DNA from 4 places in the Mesorhizobium sp. M0317 genome. Region 1 is predicted to be linked to each of the others. Evidence: predicted binding sites of a transcription regulator. Region 1 holds the regulator's gene; each other region holds the start of a gene.
The links. The regulator PhoB, encoded in region 1, activates phosphate uptake and scavenging genes when phosphate is short. The targets are predictions, from matches to a motif close to TGTCATNNANCTGTCAT.
Positions count from the first base shown of each region.

Region 2: NKI88_RS14825 (RNA degradosome polyphosphate kinase) is a predicted target of PhoB. The motif match lies at 5,946-5,962, and genes of this name have one in related genera.
Region 3: olsB (l-ornithine N(alpha)-acyltransferase) is a predicted target of PhoB. The motif match lies at 4,756-4,772, and genes of this name have one in related genera.
Region 4: ugpB (sn-glycerol-3-phosphate ABC transporter substrate-binding protein UgpB) is a predicted target of PhoB. The motif match lies at 2,542-2,558, and genes of this name have one in related genera.

Region 1 covers NZ_JAMYRV010000030.1:74,051-81,345, forward strand. The annotation lists gene NKI88_RS20540 (substrate-binding domain-containing protein) at 26-1,054, shown strand; gene pstC (phosphate ABC transporter permease subunit PstC) at 1,150-2,610, shown strand; gene pstA (phosphate ABC transporter permease PstA) at 2,607-3,923, shown strand; gene pstB (phosphate ABC transporter ATP-binding protein PstB) at 3,941-4,765, shown strand; gene phoU (phosphate signaling complex protein PhoU) at 4,807-5,511, shown strand; gene phoB (phosphate regulon transcriptional regulator PhoB) at 5,528-6,217, shown strand; gene NKI88_RS20570 (ROK family transcriptional regulator) at 6,248-7,295, opposite strand, start outside.
Region 2 covers NZ_JAMYRV010000018.1:21,499-28,793, reverse strand. The annotation lists gene NKI88_RS14860 (amino acid ABC transporter substrate-binding protein) at 1-147, shown strand, start outside; gene NKI88_RS14855 (amino acid ABC transporter permease) at 210-1,397, shown strand; gene NKI88_RS14850 (amino acid ABC transporter permease) at 1,402-2,559, shown strand; gene NKI88_RS14845 (amino acid ABC transporter ATP-binding protein) at 2,582-3,385, shown strand; gene NKI88_RS14840 (TIGR02117 family protein) at 3,491-4,156, shown strand; gene NKI88_RS14835 (FAD-dependent monooxygenase) at 4,380-5,618, opposite strand; gene NKI88_RS14830 (zinc-finger domain-containing protein) at 5,638-5,883, opposite strand; gene NKI88_RS14825 (RNA degradosome polyphosphate kinase) at 6,117-7,295, shown strand, end outside.
Region 3 covers NZ_JAMYRV010000022.1:28,607-35,901, reverse strand. The annotation lists gene NKI88_RS16810 (DUF934 domain-containing protein) at 1-429, shown strand, start outside; gene NKI88_RS16805 (fatty acid desaturase) at 749-1,771, opposite strand; gene NKI88_RS16800 (hypothetical protein) at 1,856-2,056, opposite strand; gene grpE (nucleotide exchange factor GrpE) at 2,316-2,945, shown strand; gene NKI88_RS16790 (trimeric intracellular cation channel family protein) at 3,078-3,710, shown strand; gene olsB (l-ornithine N(alpha)-acyltransferase) at 3,817-4,692, opposite strand; gene NKI88_RS16780 (response regulator) at 4,969-7,257, opposite strand.
Region 4 covers NZ_JAMYRV010000055.1:20,826-28,120, forward strand. The annotation lists gene NKI88_RS28040 (bifunctional diguanylate cyclase/phosphodiesterase) at 1-2,141, opposite strand, end outside; gene ugpB (sn-glycerol-3-phosphate ABC transporter substrate-binding protein UgpB) at 2,621-3,931, shown strand; partial or broken gene ugpA (sn-glycerol-3-phosphate ABC transporter permease UgpA) at 4,002-4,885, shown strand; gene ugpE (sn-glycerol-3-phosphate ABC transporter permease UgpE) at 4,895-5,743, shown strand; gene NKI88_RS28060 (sn-glycerol-3-phosphate import ATP-binding protein UgpC) at 5,751-6,812, shown strand; gene NKI88_RS28065 (ABC transporter ATP-binding protein) at 6,848-7,295, opposite strand, start outside.

The DNA of each region.
Region 1 (7,295 bases):
CATCTTCCGAACAGGAGCAGGCCACATGAAGAAATTCCTCGTTACGGCATCGGCCGTGGCGGTAGCGTTCGCCGCATCGTCCGGTGTCGCCGCTGCGCGTGACCAGATCCAGGTCGCCGGTTCGTCGACCGTGCTGCCTTACGCCAAGATCGTCGCCGAGCAGTTCGGCGAAACCTTCACCAACTTCAAGACCCCGGTGGTCGAGTCCGGCGGCAGCGGCGCCGGCATCAAGGAGTTCTGCAAGGGCGTCGGCGAAGACACGATCGACATCGCCAACTCCTCGCGCCCGATCAAGAAGGACGAGCTGAAGTCCTGCGCCGACACCGGCGTCAAGGACGTCCAGGAGGTCCGCATCGGCTATGACGGCATCGTCTTTGCCACCGACATCAAGGGTCCGGACTGGGCGCTGGTTCCCGCCGACATCTACAAGGCGCTCGCCGCCAAGCTGGTGGTCGACGGCAAGCTGGTCGACAACCCGAACACCAAGTGGAACCAGGTCAATCCGAAGCTGCCCGACTGGGATATCGCCGCCTATATCCCGGGTGAGAAGCACGGCACCCGTGAAGTGTTCGAGACCAAGCTGCTCGACGCCGGCTGCGACAAGGCCGTTTTGAAGGCTGCCGGCATCGCCGACGACAAGGAAATCGGCAAGACCTGCATCGCCATCCGCAAGGACGGCAAGGCTGTCGACATTGACGGCGACTACACCGAGACGCTGGCCCGCATCGACTCCAACAAGACCGGCGTTGGCGTGTTCGGCCTTGCCTTCTACGAGAACAATGCCGACAAGCTGAAGGTCGCTACCGTGGAAGGCATCGTGCCTTCGACGCAGACCATCGCCGATGGCACGTACCCCGTGTCGCGGCCGTTGTTCTTCTACGTCAAGAAGGCGCATCTGGGCGTCGTTCCCGGCCTAAAGGAATATGTCGAGTTCTTCCTTGATGACCAGATGATCGGCCCGGAAAGCCCGCTCGCCCAGTACGGCCTTGTTTCCGCTCCCGACGCCGAACGTCAGGGTCAGCGCGACGCCTTCGCCGCCGGAAAGACGATGTAATCAACCGACCGGATCAGGGCGCGGACCAAATCCGCGCCCTGATTTCGCCGCTTGCCGTAACGGCGGCGGCGATCTGAATTTTCCTGGGGTGGGTGATGTCGTCCTTGCTCGTACTCGCCATAGTCATTGCCATAGGCGTGGTCGCTTTTGTGATCGGCCGCCAGCGCGCAGCGGCGCAGGATACCGGCAAGGTCAAGCCGCATTCGCGCGCGCATTATCATGGCTGGTGGGCCTTTCTGCTCGCGATCCTGCCTGCCGTCCTTTTGCTCGCCGTCTGGGATATCGGCTCTTCCTTCTATCTCGACCGGCACATCCATGCCGCTTTGCCCGAGCGCACCGCCGACACAAAGGTCGCCAGCGAAGCGCTCGACGCCAGCCTGGTGAAGAGCCTGGCCAAGGGCCTGCGCCGGCTCGATGGCGATACCGCACTTCCCGCTACTTTCGCCGAATTGCAGCCGCTGCTCGCCGCCAAGGGCGTGGCACTGGCCAGCGACACCCAGGACTATATGATCCCGATCGCGGTCGAGGCGAACAAGGTCCAGGACCGGCTCGGCCTGTTCGGCGCCGTGCTGACCTTCGCGCTGTCGGTCGCCGGCGCCTTCTATGCGCTGAGGCAGATCGCGCCGCGCGCCAGGGCGCGCAACAATGTCGAGAAGCTGATGCTGTGGGGGCTGCTTGCGGCCTCGACCATCGCCATCCTGACCACGGTCGGCATCGTGCTGTCGATGCTGTTCCAGACGATCACCTTCTTCGAAAGCGTATCGCCGATGAGCTTCTTCTTCGGCACGGTGTGGGATCCGCGTTTCGCCGCCGCCGGTTCCGGCGGCAGCCAGGGTCAGTTCGGCCTGATCCCGCTACTCGCCGGCACGCTCTACATCGCCGCCGTCGCGCTTCTGGTCGCAGTGCCGGTCGGGCTGATGTCGGCGGTCTACATGTCCGAATACGCCTCGCGCAGCGTCCGGTCGGTGGTCAAGCCCGCGCTTGAACTGCTGGCCGGCATCCCGACCATCGTCTACGGTATCTTCGCCGTGGTCACGCTCGGACCGTTCCTGCGCGACCTGTCGGCGGCACTCACCGGCGGCTCGCCCTTCATCCAGGGCCAGAGCATCTTCACCGCCGGTCTGGTGATGGGCGTCATGCTGATCCCGGTCGTGTCCTCTTTGTCCGACGACATCATCACCGCGGTGCCGCGCGCAATGCGTGACGGCTCGCTCGGCCTCGGCGCCACGCGCTCCGAGACGATCAAGCGGGTGATCCTGCCGGCGGCACTGCCCGGCATCGTCGGCGCCATCCTGTTGACGGCGTCGCGCGCCATCGGCGAGACGATGATCGTCGTGCTGGCGGCGGGCGTCGCCGCCAATCTGACGGCCAATCCGTTCGAGGCGATGACGACCATCACCGTCAAGATCGTCAACCAGCTGACCGGCGATCTCGAGTTCAACTCGCCGCAGACGCTGGTCGCCTTCGCGCTCGGCCTGACGCTGTTCGCGCTGACGCTGGTGATGAACATCGTCGCCCTCTACATCGTGCGCAAGTACCGGGAGCAGTACGAATGACCGACATCCCCCTGGACACGATGGCGGGTGCCGTCGCGCGTCCGCGCCGCGACATCGGGCTGAAGGCGCGCTATGCCGCCGAACGCCGGTTCCGCATCTATGGCGTGATTGCGATCTCGGTGGGCCTGGCGTTCCTGGCCATCATGCTGATCACCATCGTCTCGAAAGGCTACACCGCCTTCTGGCAGACGACGGTGACGCTGCCGGTCACCTTCGACGAGAAGGTGATCGATCCCTCCGGCAAGCGCGCCACCGACCCTACCGTGCTGATCAAGGCGAACTATCCCAAGCTCGCCGAAAACGCGCTGGTGGCCAAGCTCGGCATCGATCCGGCCAACAGGCCGATGATGCTGAAGCTCAAGGGCTTCCTGTCGGAAGGCGCGCGGGTCCAGCTGCGCGACATCGTCTCCGCCGATCCCTCGGTGATCGGCACGACGCGCGATGTCGACATCCTGGCTGCCGCCAATCTCGACTCGGCCTTCAAGGGTCAGATCGACCTCGGCGTCGATGAAGCGCGCCGCAAGGTGTCCAACCAGCAGATCGACTGGATGAACAAGCTTAAAGCCGACGGCGTGATGGCCGAGCATTTCAACACCGGCCTGTTCACCTATGGCGCCTCCAGCCGGCCCGAAACGTCGGGCATGGGCGTGGCGATCATCGGCTCGTTCTACATGATGGTGATCGTGCTGTTGCTGGCGCTGCCGATCGGCGTCGCCGCCTCGATCTATCTCGAGGAATTCGCCAAGAAGAACCGCTTTACGGACCTGATCGAAGTCAACATCAACAATCTCGCGGCGGTACCGTCGATCGTCTTCGGTCTGCTTGGCCTTGCCGTGTTCATCAACTTCCTCGGCATGCCGCGCTCGGCTTCCTTCGTCGGCGGCCTGGTGCTGACCTTGATGACATTGCCGACCATAATCATCGCCACGCGCGCCGCCCTCGCCGCGGTGCCGCCGTCGATCCGCTCGGCGGCCCTAGGTCTCGGCGCCTCCAAGATGCAGATGGTGTTCCATCACATCCTGCCGCTTGCCGCCCCAGGCATCCTTACCGGCACCATCATCGGCCTGGCGCGTGCGCTCGGCGAGACAGCACCGCTGCTCTTGATCGGCATGGTCGCTTTCGTCGCCGATTATCCGACGACGCCTTTCGATCCGGCGACCGCGCTGCCGGTTCAGATCTATATGTGGGCAAACGAGGCTGAGCGCGCTTTTGTCGAGCGCATGTCCGGCGCCATCATCATCCTGCTCGTCTTCCTCATGGCCATGAACATCACCGCGATCGTGCTCCGGCGCCGGTTCGAGCGGCGCTGGTAGAAAAAAGGCAATTTGGTATGAACATCATGACCGAACAGTCCCTTGAGAATGCAGTGGGCGACAAAATGAACGCCAAGTCGAACGAAGTCATCAAGATGCGCGGCGACAAGGTCGGCGTCTTCTACGGCGACAAGCAGGCGTTGTTCGACGTCAATCTCGACGTCCGCCAGAACCAGGTGACGGCGCTGATCGGCCCCTCCGGCTGCGGCAAGTCGACCTTCTTGCGCTGCCTCAACCGCATGAACGACACCATCGATTCGGCGCGGGTGACCGGCAAGATCACGCTCGATGAAGACGACATCTACGACAAGAACATCGATGTCGTCGAACTGCGCGCACGCGTCGGCATGGTGTTCCAGAAACCCAACCCGTTCCCGAAGTCCATCTACGAGAACGTCGCCTACGGCCCGCGCATCCATGGGCTGGCCAAGCGCAAGTCCGACATGGACCAGATCGTCGAGCAGAGCCTGAAGAAGGCTGCGATCTGGAACGAGGTCAAGGACCGCCTGCAGGAGCCCGGCACCGGCCTGTCCGGCGGCCAGCAGCAGCGCCTGTGCATCGCGCGCGCCATCGCCGTGTCGCCGGAGGTGATCCTGATGGACGAGCCCTGCTCGGCGCTCGATCCGATCGCCACCGCCCGTGTCGAGGAGCTGATAGACGAGCTGCGCCAGAACTACACGATCGTCATCGTCACCCATTCGATGCAGCAGGCGGCGCGCGTCTCGCAGCGCACGGCGATGTTCCATCTCGGCTATCTCGTCGAGGAGGGCGCCACCGACAAGATGTTCACCAACCCCGACGACAAGCGCACCCAGGACTACATTACCGGCCGCTTCGGCTGAGCCGTCCGGCGGGTGAATTTTCAGGCACGAGGACCAAGATCATGGGTGAACATACCGTCGCCTCCTTCGATGAAGAGCTCGGGCAGATCAGTAAGCTGATCCGCGACATGGGCGATCTGGCCGGCTCGATGGTCAGCGGCTCGACCAAGGCGCTGCTCAATTCGGACAATGCGCTGGCACAGCGTGTCGTGTCCGACGACGCCATCATGGATGCGCGCCAGCGCGAACTGGACGACCGCGCTATCACGCTGATCGCCAAGCGTCAGCCGATGGCCAACGATCTGCGCGCCGTGGTCGGCTCGATCCGCATGGCGGGCGACCTCGAGCGCATCGGCGACCTCGCCAAGAACATCGCCAAACGCGTCGGCACCGTGGGCTTGAGCGTCACGCCGCGCGACCTCTCGCACTCCATCGATGCCATGGCGCAACTGGTGCTGATCCAGGTGCAAGGCGTCGTCGAGGAATATGCCGCCACCGATGCGGCAGCTCTTGCAAAACTCAGGAATGACGACGAGCGCATCGACGTCAAATACACGTCCGTGTTTCGTGAGCTCTTGACCTACATGATGGAAGACCCTCGCAACATCACCGCCTGCACGCATCTCTTGTTCTGCGCCAAGAATCTTGAGCGCATCGGCGATCATGTCACCAACATCGCCGAAAATGCGTATTATGTGCTGACCGGCCAGCAATTGCCCGCCAATCGTCCGAAGCAGGACGAGACGGCGATGGCCACGCCGGCCTGATGAGGGTGAACTGCCTATGATCGCGCCACGCATCATGGTCGTGGAGGACGAGGAGCCGCTGGGCGTGCTCCTCCGCTACAACCTCGAATCCGAAGGCTATCAGGTCGAGGTGGTGACACGCGGCGACGAGGCCGAGATCCGCCTGCAGGAAAACGTGCCCGATCTCCTGGTGCTCGACTGGATGGTGCCCGCTGTTTCCGGCATCGAGCTCTGCCGGCGGCTTAGAGTGCGGCCCGAAACCGAGCGGCTGCCGATCATCATGCTGACCGCGCGCGGTGAGGAAAGCGATCGCGTGCGCGGCCTGTCCACCGGCGCCGACGACTATCTGGTCAAGCCATTCTCGACGCCGGAGTTCATGGCGCGCGTGAAGGCGCTGCTGCGCCGCGCCAAGCCGGAAGTGCTGTCCAGCGTGCTCAAGGTCGGCGACATCGTGCTCGACCGCGAGTCGCACCGTGTCTACCGCAAGAAGAGCGAGATCAGGCTCGGACCGACCGAGTTCCGGCTGCTCGAATTCATGATGCGCCATCCCGGCCGCGTGTTCTCGCGCAGCCAACTGCTCGACAATGTCTGGGGCGAGACGATCTATATCGACGAGCGAACCGTCGACGTCCATGTCGGGCGCTTACGCAAAGCGGTCAACAACGGCCGCATGCCGGATGTCATCCGTACCATTCGCGGCGCCGGCTACGCGATCAGGGAAGACTAGGATGCTGCGCGTCGCGCCGTTGCCGGCCATTCAGGCGAAATGCTTGCCGGATTTGGCCTGAATGCCCGGCGCGAAAATCTCCTGATCGACGAAGCCGAGCGCGCGCATGGCACAGCCTTCGCGGATCAGCGGCAGCTCGTTGGGCTCGGTGTCGAAGGAGATCGATTTCGAGTGCTGGCCGCCGGCGGTCTGGGCGATCGCTTCGCGCAATGCCGGTTCGATCAAGTCGAAGGCGGCGGCGCTGACGCCTACCATGGCGACGGGTGCCGGATCGATCAGCGCAAACAGGCTGCCGAGGCCGAAGCCGAGCGCCTCGCCGGCCTTGCAATAGGCTTCGCGCTCCGGGCCGTCGGTTTCGCGGGCGCGCGCGGCGAGTGCGCGCATATCAGCGTCGCCGATATCGACCGGCTCGGCATCCTCGCCCATCATTTTGGCGCTGCGCCAGATGGCGTAGTTTCCGGCATAGGCTTCCACGCAGCCGCGCCGCCCGCAGCGGCAGAGCGCGCCGCCCGGACGGTGGATCATGTGGCCGAACTCGCCGCCCGAGGAATGGGTGCCGGTGAACAGTTCGCCTTTCAGCACCAGGCCCATGCCGATGCCGTGCGATAAGAGGATGGCGATAAAATTGTCGCGGTAGCGCTCGGGCTGGCGCCATTGCAGGGCCACCGCCATCATATTGCAGTCGTTCTCCATGGTGGCAGGAATGCCGAATTCCGCTTCCAACATGTCGGCGAAGGCAATGTCGGTCAGTGGCGTGATTGGCGACCACAGCATGGCCCGCGCCTGCGAATCGGTGATGCCCTGGATGCCCATGGCAATGCGGGCGATGCTCTGGACATCGAGGTCCGGGTCCGCGAGACGCCGCCCGACGATTGCCACGCATTCGCCGATCAGCTCGTCGCGCGGCATGGTCAGCGTGTCGAGCCGGCGCTGTTCTTCCGCGACCACCTGGCCGGCATAGTCGATGACGGTGACGGAGAGGAAGTTCAGCGACAGCACCACGGTCATGACCGCCGCCGCTTCCGGGTTGAGGCCAAGGCCGACCTGCGGCCGGCCGCGTTTCAGCGAGCCGGTCTCG
Region 2 (7,295 bases), on a different contig from region 1:
TGGGTCGTCAACATCGTCAAGGCAGTCGGCAATTACGGTGAGATGTTCGAGCGCAATGTCGGCACCGGCAGCCCGCTGAAGATCGCGCGCGGCATCAATGCGCTGTGGACCAAGGGCGGCCTGCAATACGCGCCACCGATCCGCTGATCGAAATGCGATCCGGAAGGCAGATTGTCTGCCTTCCGGTTTCTTTTTGCAGGGGATGGGCAATGGCGTCGCAGGAAGTTCTACGCGAGGAGCCGAGCCGCGGTTCCTTCATCAACGATCCAAAAGTCCGTGGAGTTGTCTTCCAGGCGGTGGTTGTCGTCTTGCTGGTGGCGAGCGTCTGGTGGATTGTCCACAACGTCATCGACAATCTGCAGCGCCTGCACATTTCTTCCGGGTTCGGCTACCTGAAAAGCCGTGCCGGCTTCGATATCTCGGTCAGCGCCATCCCCTACAACTCGGACGACACCTATGGCAAAGCCATTGTCGTCGGGCTGATCAACACCCTCATCGTCGCCGTTGCCGGCATCATCACCGCAACCATCATCGGCTTCATCGTCGGCATCGGCCGCTTGTCGCACAACTGGCTGATCCGCAAGATCTGCACGGTCTATGTCGAGATTTTCCGCAACATCCCGCCGCTGCTGGTGATCTTCTTCTGGTATTCGGGCGTGCTGGCGGTCTTGCCCGTGGTGCGTGAAAGCATCAACCTGCCATTCGGCTCGTTTCTCAACCAGCGCGGCTTCTATCTTCCTCGTGCCATCTGGGGTGATGGCTCCTGGCTGATCTTTGTCGCCTTGCTTGTCGGCATCGCCATGGCATGGTTCGTCGCCCGCACGGCGCGCCAGCGGCAGATGGCGACCGGTCAGCAGTTTCCCGTATTCTGGACGTCCCTGGCGCTGATCGTCGGCCTGCCGATTCTGGCCTATGCGCTGAGCGGCTTTCCCCTGACCTTCGATTTTCCGAAGCAATCGACCTTCAACCTGGCCGGCGGTTTCCACATCGGGCCGGAATTCCTGTCGCTCTATCTGGCGCTGTCCTGCTACACAGCCTCCTTCATCGCCGAGATCGTGCGTGCCGGCATTCTCGGCGTCTCGAAGGGCCAGTCGGAAGCGGCTGGCGCTCTGGGGCTGCGGCCGGGATCGATCCTGCGGCTAGTCGTCGTGCCGCAAGCCATGCGCATCGTCATCCCGCCGCTGACCAGCCAGTATTTGAACCTGACCAAGAACTCGTCGCTGGCCATCGCTATTGCTTACCCGGACCTGACGGCGACCGCCGGCACAGTGCTCAACCAGACGGGGCAGGCGGTCGAAAACGTGCTGATCATGATGGTCGTCTATCTCGTCATCAGCCTGGTGACGTCGGCGGTCATGAATGTGGTCAACGCCAGGATGGCGCTGGTGGAGAGGTAAGGCCATGCAGGAACATGATACCGCTTGGGTGCGGACCGAAATGGCACTGGCGCAACAGGCGCCGGCCGGCGTGCGGGGGCCTATCGCCTGGGTCCGCAAGAACCTGATCGGTTCGGTGGGCGACACCATCCTGACCGTACTGGGCATCGCACTGGTGGTGATGATCCTGCCGCCAATCATCAACTGGGCCTTCATCAGCGCCCAGTGGGTAGGGTCCGATCGCTCGGTATGCGCCACGGCGGCGCAAGGCGGCGTTCAGCCGGATGGCTGGTCCGGCGCTTGCTGGGCGTTCGTCAACGCCAAGTTCGGCCAATTCATGCTCGGCCGCTATCCTATTGAGGAGCGCTGGCGGCCGATCCTGGTCGCCATACTGTTCGTGGCGCTGCTGGTGCCGCTGCTGATCCCGCGCGTGCCGCGCAAGGGGCTGAACGCGATCCTGCTTTTCCTGGTGCTGCCGATCGTCGCTTTCGTGCTGCTGGTCGGCGGCATGTTCGGCCTGCCGCATGTGGAGACGCAGCTATGGGGCGGCCTGCTGGTGACGCTCAGCCTGGCCTTCGTCGGCATTGCAGTGTCGCTGCCGTTCGGCATCGTGCTGGCGCTCGGTCGGCGCTCGAAGATGCCGATAGTCAAGATGCTGTGCGTTATCTTCATCGAATTCGTTCGCGGCATCCCGCTGATCACCGTCCTGTTCTTTGCCAGCGTCATGCTGCCGCTGTTCCTGCCCCCCGGCGTTTCGTTCGACAAGTTCCTCAGGGCGCTGATCGGCTTCTCGTTGTTTGCCGCCGCCTACATGGCGGAGGTGGTGCGCGGCGGTCTGCAGGCGATCCCCAAGGGCCAGTATGAGGGTGCGGATTCGCTTGGTCTCGGTTACTGGCAGAAGATGAACCTTATCGTGCTGCCGCAAGCGCTGAAGCTGGTCATACCCGGCATCGTCAACACCTTCATCGGCATGTTGAAAGACACAAGCCTGGTTATCATCATCTCGATGTTCGACCTGCTCGGTGTCGTCAAGCAGAACTTCTCCGATCCCAACTGGGCGACGCCGCAGACCACCAAGTCCGGCCTGATTTTCGCTGCCTTCGTCTTCTGGCTGTTCTGCTTCGGCATGTCGCGCTATTCGATGTATACGGAACGCCGGCTGGACACCGGCCACAAACGTTAAAAACAAAAAAGGGGAACCTGCCATGGTCATAGAAAACGCCGTCAGCGCCGAAGAGATCAAGGTCGATGCCAAGAAGATGCACATCTCGACCACCGATGTCGCAATCGACATCATCGGCATGCACAAATGGTATGGCGAGTTCCATGTGCTGAAGGACATCAACCTCAAGGTGATGCGCGGCGAGCGCATCGTCATCTGCGGTCCTTCGGGCTCGGGCAAGTCGACCATGATCCGCTGCATCAACCGGCTGGAAGAGCACCAGAAGGGCAAGATCATCGTCGACGGCAAGGAACTCACCAACGATCTCAAGAAGATCGACGAGGTGCGCCGCGAGGTCGGCATGGTGTTCCAGCACTTCAACCTGTTCCCGCATCTGACCATCCTGGAGAACTGCACGCTGGCGCCGATCTGGGTGCGCAAGACGCCGAAGAAGCAGGCCGAGGAAATCGCGATGCACTTCCTCAAGCGCGTCAAGATCCCCGAACAGGCCAACAAATATCCGGGCCAGCTGTCGGGCGGCCAGCAGCAGCGCGTGGCGATCGCGCGTTCGCTGTGCATGAACCCGCGCATCATGCTGTTCGATGAGCCGACCTCGGCGCTCGATCCAGAAATGATCAAGGAAGTGCTGGAGACGATGGTGGGCCTGGCCGAGGAAGGCATGACCATGCTGTGCGTCACTCACGAAATGGGCTTTGCCCGCAAGGTCGCCAACCGGGTGATCTTCATGGATCAGGGCCAGATCGTCGAACAGAACACGCCGGCCGAGTTCTTCGACCATCCGCGCCACGAGCGCACGAAGCTGTTTCTGTCGCAGATCCTGCACTGAGCATTTTCATGCGAACCAAAAGAGCCCGGCCGTAATGCGGCCGGGCTCTTTTGCTATCTGGGGTCGGGGTTGATCTTCTCCATTGAAACACAAAGCCGCCGCCGCATGAGAAAAGCCCTGCGTTTCGTGGCCATGCTGATTATCGTGGTCGCGCTCGCTGCCACGCTCGGCACGCTGGTGCCGCGTCCGCTGTGGCCGGCGTCAGCGGCGGGTGAGGGCACGCGCCATATTCTGGTGCTGGAGAATCCGATCCACACCGACATCGCCATTCCCGTCGATGACGAGGTGCGCCGGCGCTTCCATTTCCTGGTCGCTGCCGGCATCCCTGTCGACGCCCCGGAAGTGAGCTACATCGTCTTTGGCTGGGGCGGCCGGGCCTTCTATCTGGAGACGCCGAGCTGGTCGCAGCTGAAAGCAGTGCCCGTCCTCAAGGCGCTGACACTGGACGCCTCGGTCATGCATGTCGATATCGCCGGGGCCATCGCCGAGCCGCACCCTGCTGTCACCGGTTTCGACATCGATGAGGAACGTTTTGCAGCGCTGCTCGACTATATCGACGCGAGTTTCCAGCAAGGGCCGCATGGTCCGGTCGTCATCGAGAACGCCGCCTATTCCAGCTTCGACCGCTTCTTCGAGGCGAACGGCCATTTCAACGCGCTTGTCGGCTGTAACACCTGGACAGCCGCCGGCCTGCGCACCGCCGGCCTGCGCACCGGCTGGTGGAACCCGCTGCCGGCCTCGCTGGGCTTGTCGATGCGGTTTTATAACTAGCAGTCCTTCATCGCACCGCGACAGTGTTGGATCTTTTGAAGTCAGCGGGACAGCACCCCCCTCTGGCCTGCCGGCCATCGCCCCCGCAAGGGGGGAGATCAGCCGTTTTGCCCGCGGCGCTCCTGCTGCGACGCCGGCGATTTTGGCGAAGGCGACGGCGACATCCAATCTCCCCCCTTGCGGGGGAGATGTCCGGCAGGACAGAGGGCGGTGGGAAGGATCGCTAAGTCGACGATCTAGACTGCCGAGCGTCCGCTCGCCATCCATAGAGCCAGTCGAGGTCGGCGGCGAGCTTGTCGGGCGAGCGCATGGCCAGGAACAGATTGCGGGCGATCGCCACCGGGCCGGCAGCATGCCAGGCGAGGCGGTTTACGGCCCCACGACGCGCGGCCTTGGCGACACGCGGCCGCCGAAGATTTTCCCAGATTTGAAAACTTCTGGGCAGATCGCCAGGGAAATCGGCGATAGCGTCGGCAAGCGTGATGGCATCTTCGATCGCCATTGCCGCGCCCTGTGCGGCAAACGGCGTCATCGCATGCGCAGCGTCGCCGATCAGCGCGATGCCCTGCGGGCTCGTCCACCGCTGTTGTTCGACGGTGTGGATCGGAAAGGCCGTCCATGGGCCGGCCAGTGCCACAAGCTTCGTCAGGCCCGGCGCGGTGCCGCGCAGGGCAGCCGTGAGGATCGCGGGATCGGCATGGCCCGACCAACCTTCGGCCATGCGCTCGCCCTTGGTGAAGGCGGCGAGATTGAAGGCCCGGCCTTTGCTGACGGGATAGGCGACCATGTGGAAGCCTGGATGCAGGAACGTGGTGACGCAGTCGGCGGCGCCGATCGCGACAAAGGCTTCGCCGGAGGCGCTCTCGGCCGCGATCGTGACTCGCCAGGCGAGTTCGCCCGAAAAACGGCTTTTGACGAAGTCCTCGCCTGCGAGTTGCGCCCGGACCGCCGACCAGACGCCGTCGGCGCCGACCAGCAGTTTGCCGCGTGCCTCGATCTCGCGGCCGTCCACTTCGGCGGTCACGGCGACATATTGCGCGTCTTTGACGATGCCGGTCACGCGGGCGCCGGTGATGAGCTCAATCTCTGGCCGTTCGGCCATTTGCCCCAGCAGCGCTGCCTGCAGATCTGCGCGATGGGCGACAAGATAGGGCGACTGCCAGCGCGCTTCGGCGGCGTGCCCGAGCGGTACCCGCGCCAGTTCGCGCAGCGTCCCGGCGTCCTTGAGCACGACCGCTTCCGGCCGCAACGCTGCGGGCAGCAGTCGGTCGAGCACGCCGAGTTTTCCAAGAATGCGTGTTGCGTTGGGCGAAAGCTGGATGCCGGCGCCGGCCGCTTCTAGGTGCTGTGCCTGTTCGATCAGCTTTACCGGATAACCCCGTCCGGCGAAGGCAAGGGCAGCGGTCAGCCCGGCGATGCCGGCCCCGGCGATTATGACCTGCCGGGACCTGATGTCTTCCATCGGGCTTGTCGCGGAAGGATCAGGCGGCCTGGTCGATATAAAGGCAACCAGCCGGCAGCGTTTCCGTCGCCCTCAGCTTCGCCGAATAGCGGTAGAGCGTCGAGCAGTAGGGACAGACCTTTTCATTGTCGTCGCCCATGTCGAGGAACACGTGTGGATGGTCGAAGGGCGGGTTGGCGCCGGTGCACATGAATTCCTTGACGCCGATGTCGATTGCCGGATGGCCCGCATCGTTCTGGAAGTGGGGAATGGAACCGCCTGCCATCGTCGTCTCCTTGATCTCGTCGAAAAGCATCTGGAACATAACAGGCCTGTTTGCAAGATCGATGAAATGAAACTGTCGCAAAAGCCTGTCAGAGGATACGGTGAGCCGGTTAAGTGCATGTCCCTGAAATCGGAACGGTTTTCGCCGAAGGGCCATGCGTCACAAAAGCGTGTTAGAGGCATGGCACGTCCAGCGGCGCTCCAAGGGACGGTTGGCGGGGAAGAGCAGGAACCATGAACGAACTGAAGCCGGTGCAGAGCGAATTCATCAATGTCGAGGTGGCGAGCCCCGAGGGCGGCAACCCCGATCGGTTCGTCAACCGTGAGTTCTCCTGGCTGCAGTTCAACCGGCGTGTGCTCGAGGAATCACAGAACGAGCACCATCCGCTGCTCGAACGCGTCCGTTTCCTGTCGATTTCGGCCGCCAATCTCGATGAATTCTTCATGGTCCGCGTCGCCGGCCTTGCGGGCCAGGTGCGCGAAGGCATTGCGCTCAAGAGCCCCGACGGCCGCACGCCGGAGCAGCAGCTGGAACAATTGCTGCGCGAGGTCGAGCGGCTGCAGGAGGACCAGCAGAACAGCCTTTCGGCGCTGATGTTGCTGCTCAACAAGGAAGGCATTGAGAGCATCACCCGCGATGCACTGACCAAGGATGAAAAAGTCTGGCTGGAAGACCATTTCCAGGACCAGGTTTTCCCGGTGCTGACTCCACTGTCGATCGACCCGGCGCATCCGTTTCCGTTCATTCCCAATCTCGGCTTCTCGATGGCGCTGCAATTGCGCCATCGCAAGAATGGCGAGGAGATGAGCGCGCTTCTGCGCCTGCCGGTGGCGCTGAAGCGCTTCATCCGTCTGCCCGACCGCAAGCAGCACGTTCGCTTCATTCCGTTGGAGGAGGCTGTCGGCCTCTATATCGGCAAGCTGTTCCCCGGCTATGAGGTCAAGGGTTCCGGCACCTTCCGCATCATCCGGGACAGCGATATCGAGGTCGAGGAAGAGTCGGAAGATCTCGTGCGCCTGTTCGAGACGGCGCTGAAGCGGCGCCGCCGCGGTTCGGTCATCCGCATCGAATTCGACAAGTCGATGCCCGGCGAATTGCGCGAGTTCGTCGCCGGCGAGCTTGGCGTCTCTTCGAGCCGCATCAGCGTTCTGACCGGCCCGCTGGCGCTCAGCCAGATTTCCGAGATCGTCGCCGTGCCGCGCGACGACCTGAAGTTCACCCCCTACAATCCACGCTTTCCCGAGCGCATCCGCGAGCATGGCGGCGACTGTTTCGCGGCCATTCGCGAGAAGGACATCGTCGTCCACCACCCCTATGAATCCTTTGACGTGGTGGTCCAATTCCTGCGCCAGGCGATGGCCGACCCGGAGGTGGTGGCGATCAAGCAGACGCTCTACCGCACCTCCAACGAC
Region 3 (7,295 bases), on a different contig from region 1:
CGCTTCATCCTGCCGTTGCAGGCATTTCTCGGCCTCGATGCCGAGGTGCGGCGCTCGGCCAAGGAGCGGCTGGGCGTCGCATTGCTGCCGGGCGACCAGCTGGAAAAGGTCGTGGATCTGCTCGACCAGCTGTCGCTGGTGGCGCTGGCCTTTCCGGCCTTCAGCGACGGCCGCTCGTTTTCCAAGGGCGAATTGCTGCGCAGCCGCTACGATTTCGAGGGCGCGGTCCGCGCCACGGGCCAGGTGCTCGTCGACCAGCTGCCGCATATGCTGCGCCTCGGCTTCGACGAGTTCGAGATCTCCAACCCGGTTCTGCTGAAGCGCCTCGAAGAAGGCCGCACAGGCGGGCTGGGCCTTTACTATCAGCCGACCGAAGCGTCGGAGCCGAAGGGGCCGAAATACTCCTGGCGGCGCGTTCGCAACAGCTGACGCGACGGTAATTCCGCCTGTCTTTACAAAGACTGTGATCGGGCCTTCTCCTGGCTGTCCGGACGGAAATATCCACCGGGCGCGAGGGAGGAATCGGCGCTCATCGGCGGCAACACCAATGCACCGTCCATCATGATCGCCGAAAAGGCGCCTGACATGATCAGGGCTGCAAGGTCTGGATGCGCGAGGAGCGCAAGGCTGCCTGAGCCGGTTTTTGGGAGATGCCGCCGCGCCTTCGGTGCGGCGGTTTTTTTCTTTGTCTTACGGCATTCCCAAGCGAAAGCCCGGAAAACCGCCTCACACTTTGCTGGAATTGCTTTTAGGCCAAGGCCCGCGCTTCGCGAAACGAGATCAGCTTGCGGCGGTTCTCGTCCCACAACGCCAGCTTGACGCAGCGCAGGCTGTCGAGGAGCGTGACGCGGCCGATGCCGCGCAGTTCGGGATAGTCGCGCAGCACTTCCTGCAGCCGGTAGCCCGGCACCTTGGCCGAGAGATGGTGCACGTGATGGACGCCGATATTGCCGGTGAACCAGTTCAGCACCGGCGGCAAATCATAATAGGACGAGCCGTGCAGGGCGGCACGCTGGAATTCCCACTCTTCGTCCTTCGCCCATTCCGTCTCCTCGAACTGGTGCTGGACGTAGAACAGCCAGATTCCGGCCGATCCGGCCAGGATCACGATCGGCAAATGGACGATCAGGAAAGCGCCGGGGCCGACCAGCCAGATAAGCAGCGCTGCCGCGACCGCGATGCCGAGATTGGTGGTCATCGACGACACCCAGGGCGTCAGGCCGCCGCGCATCATGCCGACGGGCAGCCTCTGCTCGAAGATGAACAGCCAGATCGGCCCGAGGCCGAACATCACCAGGGGATGGCGGTAGAGACGATAGGCAAGGCGTCCCCGCCAAGACAGCTGCCGGTATTCAGCAACCGTCAACGTCCTGATATCGCCCATGCCGCGCTCGTCAAGATTGCCGGCGCTGGCGTGATGGGTGGCGTGCGCGCGCCGCCAGCAATCGTAAGGGGTCAGCGTCAGCACGCCGAGGGCGCGGCCGATCCAGTCGTCGGCAGTGCGGTTGGCGAAGAAGGAGCCGTGGCCGCAATCGTGCTGGATCATGAAGATCCGCACCAGAAAACCGGCGGCGGGAAGGATCAGGATCAAGCCCCACCAGTGGCCATAGGAATAGGCTGCCGAAGACAGCGCCCACAGCGTAACGAAAGGAATGAGGGTGATGGCGAGTTCAAGAGTGCTGCGTCGCCGGTCGGGCTTCTTGTAGCGCGCCAGGATCTTCAACCAGGCGCGCTTGCTGTTGGCGGCCGTCTCGGGGGAAATCATGTTCATCAGGAAGCATAGGCGGGGCGTCCCGCTGCCGCAAGGAAAAGCTCACGCAAAATTACTGCGCGTAATTGTCGCGCGATTGCATCGCTATTGACGGCGTCGGCCGCCGGCCATGCTGGCTTCTATGCCGTCCAGCCGGTCGAGCAGGTCCCGGAAACGGGCGGGAATGTCGGCCTCGGTGCGGAAGGCCGGCAAGGTGCGCAAGAAGCGCGTCGTCGCCTCGGTGCCGAACTGGCGCCTGATGTCGGCGGCGAGCTCTTCGCTTCTGTTGGCAGTATTGCGGTCCATTGTCTCAAATCCTGTGTCGGTTTCAAAACTCCTCCAAGCTTTGAATGGTTCCCCATAGCGGGGTGTTGGCAAGCAAAGGCTGCCGTTACGGTAAAGTTTGAATTAATTTTGAACGTCCTTGCGCCCCGCACCAAGTCCGACGGGCAGCCCGCAACATTGCCTGCTGTTGGGCGTCCTCCTGGGCTTGCCCCTTGATTTTTGGCCGCCAAACCTCGATATCGGGCGCAAATCCAAACCATTCGAATGACGGGAAATGGCGATGAGCGACCAGACAAAAGACGAACGCGCGCCCGAGGATATCGAAACGGCCGAGGCCGAGCGCACGCAAGGCGGCATCGACGGCGACTATGAAGCGCTGGTGCGGCTGCTGAAGGAAAACGAGGAGCTGAAGGACCGCGCGCTGCGGGTCGCGGCCGAGATGGAGAATCTGCGCCGCCGCACCGCCCGCGACGTGCATGATGCGCGCGCCTATGCGGTGGCCAATTTCGCCCGCGACATGCTGTCGGTGTCGGACAATCTGCGCCGCGCACTCGATGCTATCCCCGCCGAGGCGAAAGCGGCCGGAGATGCCGGCTTCAAGGCGCTGATCGACGGCGTCGAGATCACCGAGCGCGCCATGCTGTCGACGCTGGAACGGCATGGGGTGAAGAAGCTCGAACCGGAAGGTGAGAAGTTCGACCCGAATTTCCACCAGGCGATGTTCGAAGTGCCGAATCCCGATGTGCCGGCCAACACCGTCGTCCAGGTCGTGCAGCCGGGCTATTCGATCGGCGAGCGCGTGCTGCGGCCGGCCATGGTCGGGGTCGCCAAGGGCGGCCCCAAGATCGCGGCCACCGAAGCGCCGGTCGAGCCGGGGCCGGTGAACGAGCAGGCCGAGAAGGATGCGTGAGTAGGAATAGGCAGTAGGGGATAGGGGATAGGGAATAGGGAATAGGGAATAGGGAATAGGCAGGCGTATCAATCGCGCGGCTTCGTGTTATTCATACTTTCCCTAATTCCCAATCCCTACTACCTCATGTCCCTGACACCCATCGACCTCCTCGACTTTGCTGGCGTCGCCGTCTTTGCCGCGACCGGGGCGTTGGCGGCTTCGCGCAAGCAGCTCGACATTATCGGCTTCCTGTTTCTGGCCAGCGTTACCGGCATTGGCGGCGGCACGCTTCGCGACGTCATCCTCAACCTGCCCGTCTTTTGGGTCGCCAACTCCGGCTATGTGCTGGTTTGCGCGGCGGTTGCGGTGCTGGTCTTCTTCATCGCCCACCGCGTCGAATCCCGCTGGAAATGGCTGCTCTGGCTCGACGCCATCGGATTGGCGGCCTTTTCCGTAATGGGCGCGGCCAAGGGGCTGGCCATCACCGGCTCGCCGGTCGTCTCCGTTGTTATGGGCGTGTTGACCGCCACATTTGGCGGCATCCTGCGCGATCTGCTGGCCGGCGAGCCATCGGTGCTGCTCAGGCCCGAAATCTACGTCACCGCCGCACTCGCGGGCGCCGGCCTCTACACACTTGGCGATCTCGCCGGCCTGCCGCCGCTCGCCTCGGATGTCGCCGGCTTCGTCGCGGCTTTCCTGGTGCGCGGCGGCGCGCTGAAATTCGGCTGGACCTTTCCGTCCTACAAGAGCCGCCCGGGACGGCGACCGGAGGATATTCCGTAGGGAGAGGGATTAGGGAATAGGGAATAGGGAATAGGGAATAGGGAATAGGGAATAGTCGGTAGTCAGCATTCGCGGCAGCCTTCACTACTGCCTACTGCCTACTGCCTCACGCCGCAAAGCGCTGCGCTTCCCCGCCATAATAGTTGACGTAGCGGGCGCCGATTTCCTTGACCGGCATCACCACGAACACATCGACCGTGGAGAACTCACGGTCGATGACGCAGCCGTCGCCGATGCGGGCGCCGACGCGCAGATAGCCCTTGACCAACGGCGGCATGGCCGCGATCGCCGCCTTGGCGTTGACCGCCTCGATCGGCATCAGATCCATCGAGCAATAGCGGCCGGAGACAGCCCGCACATCCCAGGCGGAGTTGGTCCGGCAGTGATGGGCAAGGTAGGTGAGCGCCTCGGCATGCGCAGCCGGCACCGTGCCAGGGAACGAGGCACAACCGGTCATCACGCCGATCTCATAGTGGTTGATGTAGGCCCAGATGCCTTGCCACAGCGCCTCGATGGTGCGCTTCGAGCGGTATTCCGGCAGCACGCAGGAGCGGCCGAGCTCAAGGAAGCGCTGGCCGGGATGGCGGGCGATCAGCTTGGTCAGTTCGAACTCGCCTTCGGAATAGAAGCCGCCGGCGGTCGCCGCAATCTCTTGCCGCAGCAGGCGGTAAGTGCCGACGATGCGGCGATGCTCGGGGCCGGAGATCGAAGTGTCCAGCACGAGGAGATGGTCGCACAGCGGGTCGAAGCGGTCGGCGTCGCGCCGGTCCTGCGCCTGGAACAGGTCCCCCCTGGCGCCAAGCTCGTCATAAAACACCCGGTAGCGCACTTCCTGCGCGGCGGCGATCTCGGCCTCATTGCGGGCAAGCCGCACTTCGAGATTGCCGATACGGCCCAGCGGTGCGCCTGTTGCGACGGCATCGGCGTTCCGCGCGGCGAGCAAAGCGCCGCCTGCGCTGGGCCGAGTGTCACATTCCGGCATAACTGTATGCACGAGTGATTCTCCTTCGAGCCATCCCTCTTGGCACGGGGATACGGTGTAGGTGCAACAGGATTGTGACAGTACCGTGATACGGCGCGACGGGCAATACTTCGTCGGCTGGCGAAAACCCTCATTCGGCTACCTACGTGACGCGAGGATTGCGCCAGCGTCGCCATGAAGCGCGTCGCGCTGGGACGATTCACGCGACGCGCTTCAAGTCTTTGTTTTGTGCATGTCGTCTTCTCAAAACCGGGGCCATTTTCGAGCGACATGAATTCAGGCGGCCACCTGGCCCTCGACGGCATGGACCAGCGCGTCGGGATCGAGCGGCTTGGTGACAAAGCCGCTGGCGCCATGGGCGAGCACGGTGTGGCGGGTCTTTTCCTGGCTGTCGGCCGAAAGCACCATGATCGGAACCGGCGGCACAGCCATTTCCTCCTCGTGGCGGCGGATGGCGGCGATCGCGTCCAGCCCGTCCATGACCGGCATGTGCAAATCCATCAGCACCACATCGAAGCGATTTTTCAGCCCGGCTTCGGTCACCGCCTCGACCGCGGCCTTGCCATTGCCGACCACTTTCACGCGATGTCCCGCCTTCAAAAGCGTGGCGCGGGCAAGCATGGCGTTGATGTCGTTGTCTTCGGCGATCAGCACCGACAAACCTTGCTGGCGCCCGCCATGGGCACGAAGCGAGGACGCGCCGGTCTTTTCCGGCTTGGGCGGCGGCAAGGCAGGGGCATGACTGGTCAGCAGCACGCGCAGCAGGGTTTCGCCGCGCACCGGCCTCGCCAAGAAGGTGGCGTAGCCGCTGGTGCGGAATTCGCCAAGCATGCCGCGGTCGGTCGGCGCGATCAGCGTGATCGCCTCGCAATCGGCAAAGCCACTCTGGCGCAGGCGCTTGAGCAGTCTGCCGTCGCCGTCCTCCAGGGCCGCGTCGATCAACAGCACATCGCAATGTTCGGCGAAGGGCGTCGCCTGGGAAGCGGTTGCGGCGACGTCGACGGCGCCGCCATGGGCGCGGATGGTGCGGGCGATGGCGTCCGCCTCGACGGCGTTCTTCGACACGATCACGGCGCGCCGGCCGGCGAGGATGTTCTGCCGGTTCTGCGGTGCTTCGGTTGCTCCTGCGGCCGGGATCTCGAAGACGAATTCCGATCCCTCGCCAAGCCGGCTCGACACCGAAATGGCACCGCCCATGGCGGCGACCAGGCGCCTCGATATGGCCAGACCGAGGCCGGCGCCGCCATGGGTGCGGGTCGAGGTGCCGTCGGACTGTTCGAACTCCTCGAAGATGCGCTCCATATCCTCTTCGCGCAGGCCAGGGCCGGTGTCGGCGACGGTGAAGCAGATGCGGTCGCTGGTCTCGGTGCGGGCCCGTGCAACCGAAACCAGCACGCCGCCGGTGTCGGTGAACTTGATCGCATTGCCGATCAGGTTGAGCAGCACCTGCCTGACTCTTCCCGGATCGGCCATGATCATCTGTGGCACGTCGGGCTCGACATGACAGCCGAGGCCGATGTTCTTGGCGAAGGCTTTCGCCGCCATCAGTTCGATGATGTTGTCGGCAATTTCACGCAACGATGTCGGCTGCGGTTCCGGGTCGAAGCGGCCGGCCTCGATCTTGGAATAGTCGAGCAGGTCTTCGATGAGCGCCAAAAGCGCGCTGGCCGAGGTCGAGACGGCGCCGACATAGGTGCGCTGCTCGGGCGACAGATTGGTGTCGGCCAGTAGCTTGGCCATGCCCATGATGCCGTTCATCGGCGTGCGGATCTCATGGCTGACGGTGGCGAGGAAGCGCGACTTGGCCTGGCTGGCATATTCGGCGCGCTCGCGCGCGGTGATCAACGAGGATTCGGCGCGCTTGCGGGCGGTGATGTCACGGGCAATCGCCCGGTGCGAGACGGCGCCGCTATCCTTGTCGCGCACCGACAGTTCGATCCACGAGAACCAGCGCGGACCGTTCGGCGTGCGGATGGAGACGTCGGTGGAACTCAGGCATTCGTGATCCGAAAAGGCGGCGTCGGGAACGATACCGACATCGATGCCGAGGTCGGCCAGAGTCCTGCCGGCAAGGTCGCGCTGATCGGTTCCGACGAGGCCGGCGAAAACCATGTTGGCATAGACGATGTGGCCGTCGCGGTCGCGGTGGACGACGAGATCGCCGAGCGCATCGATCAGCCCGCGAAAACGCTCCTCGCTCTCCTGCATCTCCCACATGCGGTCGGCCAGCGTCTCGATCTCGGCGCGGCTGCGCGCGGCGGTTTCGTCGAGCAAGGCCGTCGCGCGGTGGACGGTGCGGCGGTTGCGCAGGTGCATGGCGACGCCGGCAACGCCTGTCGCCAGCAGGCCGAGGGTGATGAAGATCGGCGCACCGGTGAGGTGGGAGAGGCCCGCCAGCACGACACTGGCGACCACCGTCAGGAACGGCAGGCCCTCGGACGTGGGGCGCGGCAAATCCGGCGCCAGCGGCGGCGCGGCAACATGCTGCCGCTTGGGCGTCGCCGGGTTCGGCCCGTCGATGCTTTCGGCGCGGCTCTTCTCTTTCCTGGCGGACTCCGCGATCATGCGGAACTCCTTGCCAGATAGAGATTATGGAAAAGCGC
Region 4 (7,295 bases), on a different contig from region 1:
GAGCCGTCGATCTTGATCTTGTCGAAGGGGAAGGCGCGGAGATTGGACAGCGAGGAGTAGCCGGTGCCGAAATCGTCCATCGCCACACGCACGCCAAGCGCCTTCACCTGGCGCAAGGTCGCCAGCGCGCGCGGCATGTCCTTGACCAGCGCCGTTTCGGTGATCTCGAGTTCGAGCCTGCCGGGCGTCAGGCCGGAGCCGAGCAGGACTTCATGCACCTTGCGGCTGAAATTCGGATTGTGGAGCTGCACCGCCGAGACATTGACCGCGACGGTGAGAGGGTTCTTCCAGCGCGCAGCCTCGGCGCAGGCCGTCGCCAGCACCCATTCGCCGATCTGGATGATGACGCCGCTGTCTTCGGCCACCGGGATGAAGGTCGCCGGCGACACGTCGCCGCGCTGCGGATGGCGCCAGCGGATCAGCGCTTCGAACCCGACCATCCGCCCGCTGCTGATCTCCTTTTGTGGCTGGTAGACGAGGCGAAACTCATCGCGCGCCATGGCCTGGCGCAGTTCGTGCTCCATCACGCGCCGGTCTCGCGCCTCGGCGCCCATCGAGGCCTCGAAGTAACGGTAGGTGTCCTTGCCCTCGGCCTTGGCGCGGTAGAGCGCGGTGTCGGCGTGGCTGACCAGGAGTGTCGGCTCATCGGCGTCGAGCGGATAAAGTGCAATGCCGATGCTGGCCGACACCAGCCCGCCACCGACCGACAGCCGGTTTTCCTCGCGCATGGCCGCCAGCACCGCCTCGGCGATGCGGCCGGCCGCCTGCGGATCGGGAAGGTTCGGAGCGATGATGGCGAACTCGTCGCCGCCGAGACGCGCCAGCATCTGTCCGTGGCGGAGCACGGCGGAGCCGCATAGCGCCACCTTCTGCAGCATGGCATCGCCGGCGCCATGCCCGAACAGGTCGTTCACTTCCTTGAAGCGGTCGAGGTCGAGCAGCAGCAGCGCAAGATGCCCACCCTTGCCGCCGCGGTCCATTGCGGCAATTTCGGCCTCGAGCCGGCCGGAGAAACTGCGGCGGTTGGGGAGCCCGGTCAGCGGGTCGAAATGGGCGAGGCGCAGGATCTCCTGCTCGGCCTTCCTGCGTTCGCGGATGTCGCGCACGGCGACCACGCTGTGCCGCTTGCCGCAATAGTCGATGCTTCTGGCGATAAGTTCGACGGGGATGGTGGCGCCGTCATGGGCTCTGAGTTCGGCTTCCTGTGCCTGTCCGCTGCAGTCGGACATGCCGGCCGCGGTGCGTTCGCCGAAGAGGTCGCCAAGCAGCATCGCGTTCAGCACTTCCGGCGCAATGCCGGTGAGTGCCGCGATGCTGTCATTGGCGCTGACGATGCGGGCGCCGTCGCAGACGATCAGCCCCTCGACGGCGGCGTTGGCGAGGCCGTGCATGCGCTCGGCCTCGAGCTTGTGACGCCGGAAGCGAAGGTCGATCCACAATGCTGCGGCTGAAAGCACCAGGATAGCCATGCTGACTGCAGCGGCGGCGAAGGCCTGCGACACCGGTTCGACCGTGAACTGCGATATCTCGATGGAGGAGTCCGGGAAGATCGACACCGCGCCCATGGCGATGAAGTGCAGGCTGCAGATCGCCAGCGTCAACAGGATGGCGGCGGCGATTGTGGCCTGCATGGACGGCCGTCGCAACACGACCAGCAGCGCCAGCGCGGCGAGGGTGACGCCTGTCAGCACCGAGACGCCGACCAGCAGCGGGTTCCAGACGATGCGCCCTTCGACCTCGAAGGCGGCCATGCCGATATAGTGCATGGCGGCGATACCAGCGCCGAGGACCGCGCCGCCGACCAGAGGGTAGTCGATGCCCCGGCGCAAGGTGGCGATCCACATGCCCGCAGCGGTCAGGGCGACGGAACCGGCGAGCGAAAGCGCCGACATTTCCGTATTGTAGGCGTTGGGGATTCCGGGAGAAAAGGCAAGCATTGCGATGAAATGCGTCGCCCAGATACCGAAGCCGGTGGAAGTGGCTGCTATCATCAGCCAGGTATAGCGGTTGCGCTCGCTCGAGCGGTCGACATGGCGAAGCAGGTTGACCGCCGAGAAGGAAGAAATACCGCAAATGAGCGCTGCCAGTGCGACCAGTCTCAGATCGTGCTCATGCACGATACAATTATAGACCGTCAGCATCTCGCCCCACCTGCTCTCCCACAGCAATCAAGCCGTCCACTTGAATAGTATGCCACGCTTGACGAAGAATCGGTTATGCGAACTACAACTACAGCGGGTTTTTCGGGTTGTACGTTGCGGCGATCCTGTCTCATTCCAGACGCACGGTTACAGCAGCGCCTGGCGCGATGCCGCTCGGCCGATCTCGATCTGGCCGAGCGCCGGTTTGGCGGCCGCACGGTGCAGGTGCGTGGCGCTGTCACGCGGGCCCTTCACGCATCGCTGGGCGGTCGGCGATCCTTGCAGGCCCACCATGCCCCATTCTATCGCTGAGCCGGCTTGGCATTTCTCTCTGTCCTCGTTGCAAGGCGAGGGGGCGCGAAGTTAGCCGGGTATGAAATTCACGAAACAGCAACAAATCCGTTGTCCGATTGTCATCAGCGACACATATTGCGTTCGCGGGAGCGCCCCTTTCGCCAATGACAAACGGGAGATGAAACATGAAGTTGTTCGGCTTTGCGGCCGGTGTTGCCGCCACCTTGACCCTGCTTTCCACCACCTCCGCCTTCACCGCCACCCAGATCAGTTGGTGGCATGCAATGACCGGCGCCAATGCCGAGGTGGTCGACAAGATCGCCAAGGATTTCAATGCCAGCCAGAGCGACTATGAAATTCTCCCTGTTTTCAAGGGCACCTATCCCGAAACGCTGAATGCCGGCATCGCTGCCTTTCGTGCGGGGCAAGCGCCCGACATCATCCAGGTGTTCGACGTGGGTACCGGCGTCATGATGGCCGCCGAAGGTGCGATCAAGCCGGTGGCCGATGTGCTGACCAGCGCCGGCGTGACCTTCGACAAGAGCCAGTATTTGCCCGGCATCGTCGGCTACTATTCGAAGCCGGACGGGACCATGCTGTCCTTCCCCTATAATTCCTCGTCGCCCATCCTCTACTACAACAAGGATATCTTCCAGAAGGCCGGGCTTGATGTGAACAATCCGCCAAAGACCTGGAACGAGGTGTGGGAAGCCGCCAAGAAGATCAAGGCGAGCGGCGCCGCTTCCTGCGGCTATACCTCGACCTGGTTGACCTGGATCCACCTTGAGGCCTTCGCTGCCTGGAATGACGTTTCCTATGGCACCAACCAGAACGGACTTGCCGGAACCGACGTCGAGCTCAAGATCAATGCGCCGATCTTCGTCAATCATTTCCAGGCGCTCGCCGACCTGGCCAAGGACGGCACCTTCAAATATGGCGGCCGTACATCCGAAGCCAAGCAGATCTTTCTTGCCGGAGAATGCGGCATCTTCACCGAATCGTCGGGGGGTCTCGGTGACATCGTCAAGTCGGGCATGAACTACGGCATCGGCCAGCTTCCCTATGATAGTGACGCCAAGGGCGCGCCCCAGAACACCACGCCGGGCGGCGCCAGCCTGTGGGTGTTCGGCAACAAATCGGACGAGGAATACAAGGGCGTCGCGGCGTTCTTCTCCTACCTGTCCAAGACCGAAGTGCAGGAGTATCTGCATCAGAAGTCGGGTTATCTGCCGGTGACGCTCGCTGCCTATGAGGCGACCAAGAAGTCCGGCTTCTATGACAAGAACCCGGGCCGTGAGACGCCGATCCTGCAGATGCTGGGCAAGGCGCCGACCGAGAACTCGAAGGGCGTGCGCCTCGTCAACCTGCCGCAGGTGCGCGACATCGAGAATGAGGAGTTCGAGAAGATGCTGGCCGGCCAGCAGACTGCGCAGCAGGCGCTCGACAACGCGGTCGCACGCGGCAACAAGGCGATTCAAGAAGCGATCGGAAACTGAAGCGATTGTCAGTTGAACCTCGTCCACGCGGACCCGCGTGGACGATTTCCTGAATAGTGAGGGAATCACCCTGTCTCCACGCGTCGTCTTTCCCAACAAGACCCTGCCTTACCTGCTGGTGGCGCCGCAACTCGCCATTACGCTGATCTTTTTCTACTGGCCGACCGGGCAGGCGCTCTACCAGTCGATGCTCAGGGAAGATCCGTTCGGGCTGAAGAGCAAGTTCGTCGGGCTCGCCAATTTTCGCAAGGTGCTGGCCGACCCGGCCTACCTCAACTCGATCAAAGTTACGCTGGTGTTCTCTCTGGCGACCGCGATCGTCGCCATGGGTGTGGCCCTGTTGCTTGCCGTCATGGCCGAGAAGGTGGTGCGCGGCAAAGGCCTCTATCGCACGCTGCTGATCTGGCCGTATGCGGTGGCGCCGGCGATTGCCGGCATGTTGTGGCTGTTTCTGTTCAACCCCTCGATCGGTTCGCTGGCCTACGCCTTGAGAGGTCTCGGCATCGCCTGGGATCCCTTGCTTAACGGCAACCAAGCCATGATCCTGCTGGTGTCTGCGGCTGCCTGGAAGCAGATCAGCTACAATTTCCTGTTCTTCGTCGCCGGGCTGCAGGCAGTGCCGAAGACGTTGATAGAGGCGGCGGCCATGGACGGCGCCGGGGAGACGAAGCGCTTCTGGACCATCGTTTTCCCGCTGCTCGCGCCGACGACCTTCTTCCTGCTGGTCGTCAACACGGTCTATGCGCTGTTCGACACTTTCGGTATCGTCCATGCGGTCACCGGCGGCGGGCCGGGCAAGGCCACCGAGACGCTGGTCTACAAGGTCTACAATGACGGTTCGTCAATTTGATCCTCGGCGATTCGGCCGCGCAGTCGGTCATCCTGATGGTCATCGTCATCTCACTCACGGCCATCCAGTTCCGCTATGTGGAACGCAAAGTCCACTACGGTTGAGCGCGAGCGATGATTGGTCAGTCCCCGCTTCGCGCCCTCATCGCCCACGCCGTGCTCATCCTGGGCATCCTGATCGTCGCTTTCCCGATCTACTACACCTTCGTTGCCTCCACGCAGACGCTGCAGACCATCCTCAAGCCGCCATTGCCTCTTTTGCCCGGCGACCAGGTCTGGAACAATTACAGCGAGGCGCTGTTCGGCGGTGTCGGCCGCATCGGCGGCGTCAGTGTCGGCCGATTGCTGCTCAACACCACGATCATGGCGCTCGGCATCGCGGTGGGGAAGATTTTCATCTCGATCCTTTCGGCCTATGCGATCGTGTTCTTCCGTTTTCCGCTTCGGATGGTCTTCTTCTGGCTGATCTTCATCACGCTGATGCTTCCCGTCGAGGTGCGCATCCTGCCGACCTACAAGGTGATGGTCGATCTCGGCATGATCGACACCTATGCCGGCCTGATCATTCCGCTGATCGCCTCGGCCACCGCCACGCTTCTGTTTCGCCAGTTCTTCATGACCATTCCAGGTGAGTTGGTGGAAGCGGCGCGTGTCGACGGCGCCGGACCATGGCGCTTCTTTTTCGACATCCTGTTGCCGCTGTCGCGCACCAACATCGCGGCGCTGTTCGTCATCCTCTTCATTTATGGCTGGACGCAGTATCTGTGGCCGCTGCTCGTCACCAACAGCAACGACATGAACACCATCGTCATCGCCCTTAGAAAGATGGTTTCCTTCGCCGATGCCGATACGCAATGGCATCTGGTCATGGTCACCGCGATGCTGGCCATCCTGCCGCCGATCCTGATCGTGGTGCTGATGCAACGCTGGTTCGTGCGCGGACTTGTCGATTCCGAAAAGTGAGAAGCCGATGGCGACCGTCGATCTGAAGGATGTGAAGAAGGTCTATCCCAGCGGCGTCGAGGCGGTGAGGGGTGTCTCCATCGCCATTCCCGACAAGGAGCTTTGCGTGCTGGTTGGGCCGTCCGGCTGCGGCAAGTCCACGCTGCTGCGGATGATCGCCGGGCTTGAGACCATTTCTTCCGGCACCGTCGCCATCGACGGCAAGATCGTCAACACGATCGGTCCGACCGAGCGCGACATCGCCATGGTGTTCCAGAACTATGCGCTCTATCCACATATGAAGGTCTACGACAACATGGCCTACGGGTTGCGCAACCGGGGTACTCCCAAGGACGAGATCGACAGCAGGGTTCGCTCGACCGCCAAGGTGCTGGAGCTCACGGCGCTGCTCGACCGGCGCCCGCGCGAGCTTTCCGGCGGCCAGCGCCAGCGCGTGGCCATGGGTCGCGCAATCGTGCGCAATCCAAAAGTCTTCCTGTTCGACGAACCGCTTTCCAACCTCGACGCCAAACTGCGCGGCCAGATGCGGGTCGAAATCAAGAATTTGCAGCGCTCGCTCGGTGTCACCTCGGTCTACGTCACCCACGACCAGCTTGAGGCGATGACGCTGGCCGATATTCTCGTCGTCATGAATGGCGGGTTGGTCGAGCAGACGGGCGCGCCGCTCGACATCTACGAGAAGCCGGCATCGACCTTCGTCGCCTCCTTCATCGGAGCGCCGCCGATGAACCTTCTGCCTCTTTCGCAAGGACCGGCTGGTCCGGCGCTGACCGACGGCAAGACGGTTGACTTCGCGCCTACGAACGCCGCCACGCTTGGCTTCCGCCCTGAGGATGCCGACGTCACCTTCAGTGCCGAGGCATCATCCGGCGCGCTTATTCTGCCTGCGGCGGTCGAGGCGGTCGAACCTGTGGGAGCCGAAAGCTTTCTTCACTGTGCCGCCGGCGGCAACCGCATCGTCGTGCGTGTGGCCGGCCGCGCCACGGCCAAACCCGGCGATCAACTGCGCGTCGTGGCCAAGGCCGAGAAGCTGCATTGGTTCGACAATGCTGGGAAACGAGTCGATTGACGCAGCCGCTCGCGCCAATCCGACGCATCGGCAGTTCAGGCGAAGACATGCGCCTTGCCGGAAACGGTCAGACGCACGATCTCGCCGACGGCAGGTGCGTCGATTCCCGGCTTGCGTAAGGTCAGCGGTGTGCTGCCGATCGCCGCGGCGTCCGGCGGATCGGGGTTGTTCAACAGCCGCACGGCAATGGTGCACATCGAGCCTGCGAATTCCGAGTCCGTCACCTCGGCGAATATCGTGCCCGCAGGACCCGACATGCCTTCGCGCGACGTGCGCTTTACCTGCACCTGCTCCGGTCGCAGCATGATGCGGGCGATGTCGCGCCGCTCCTTCGAGTCGACGGCTATGCGACCAAGCGAGGAGGTGGCGAAGCCGCCTGAAATCTTTGCCGGCAAGATGATGGCGTCGCCAAGAAACTCGGCAACCATGCGGTCTTTCGGCTGCAGATAGAGTTCTCGCGGTGTGCCGATCTGAGAGAACTTT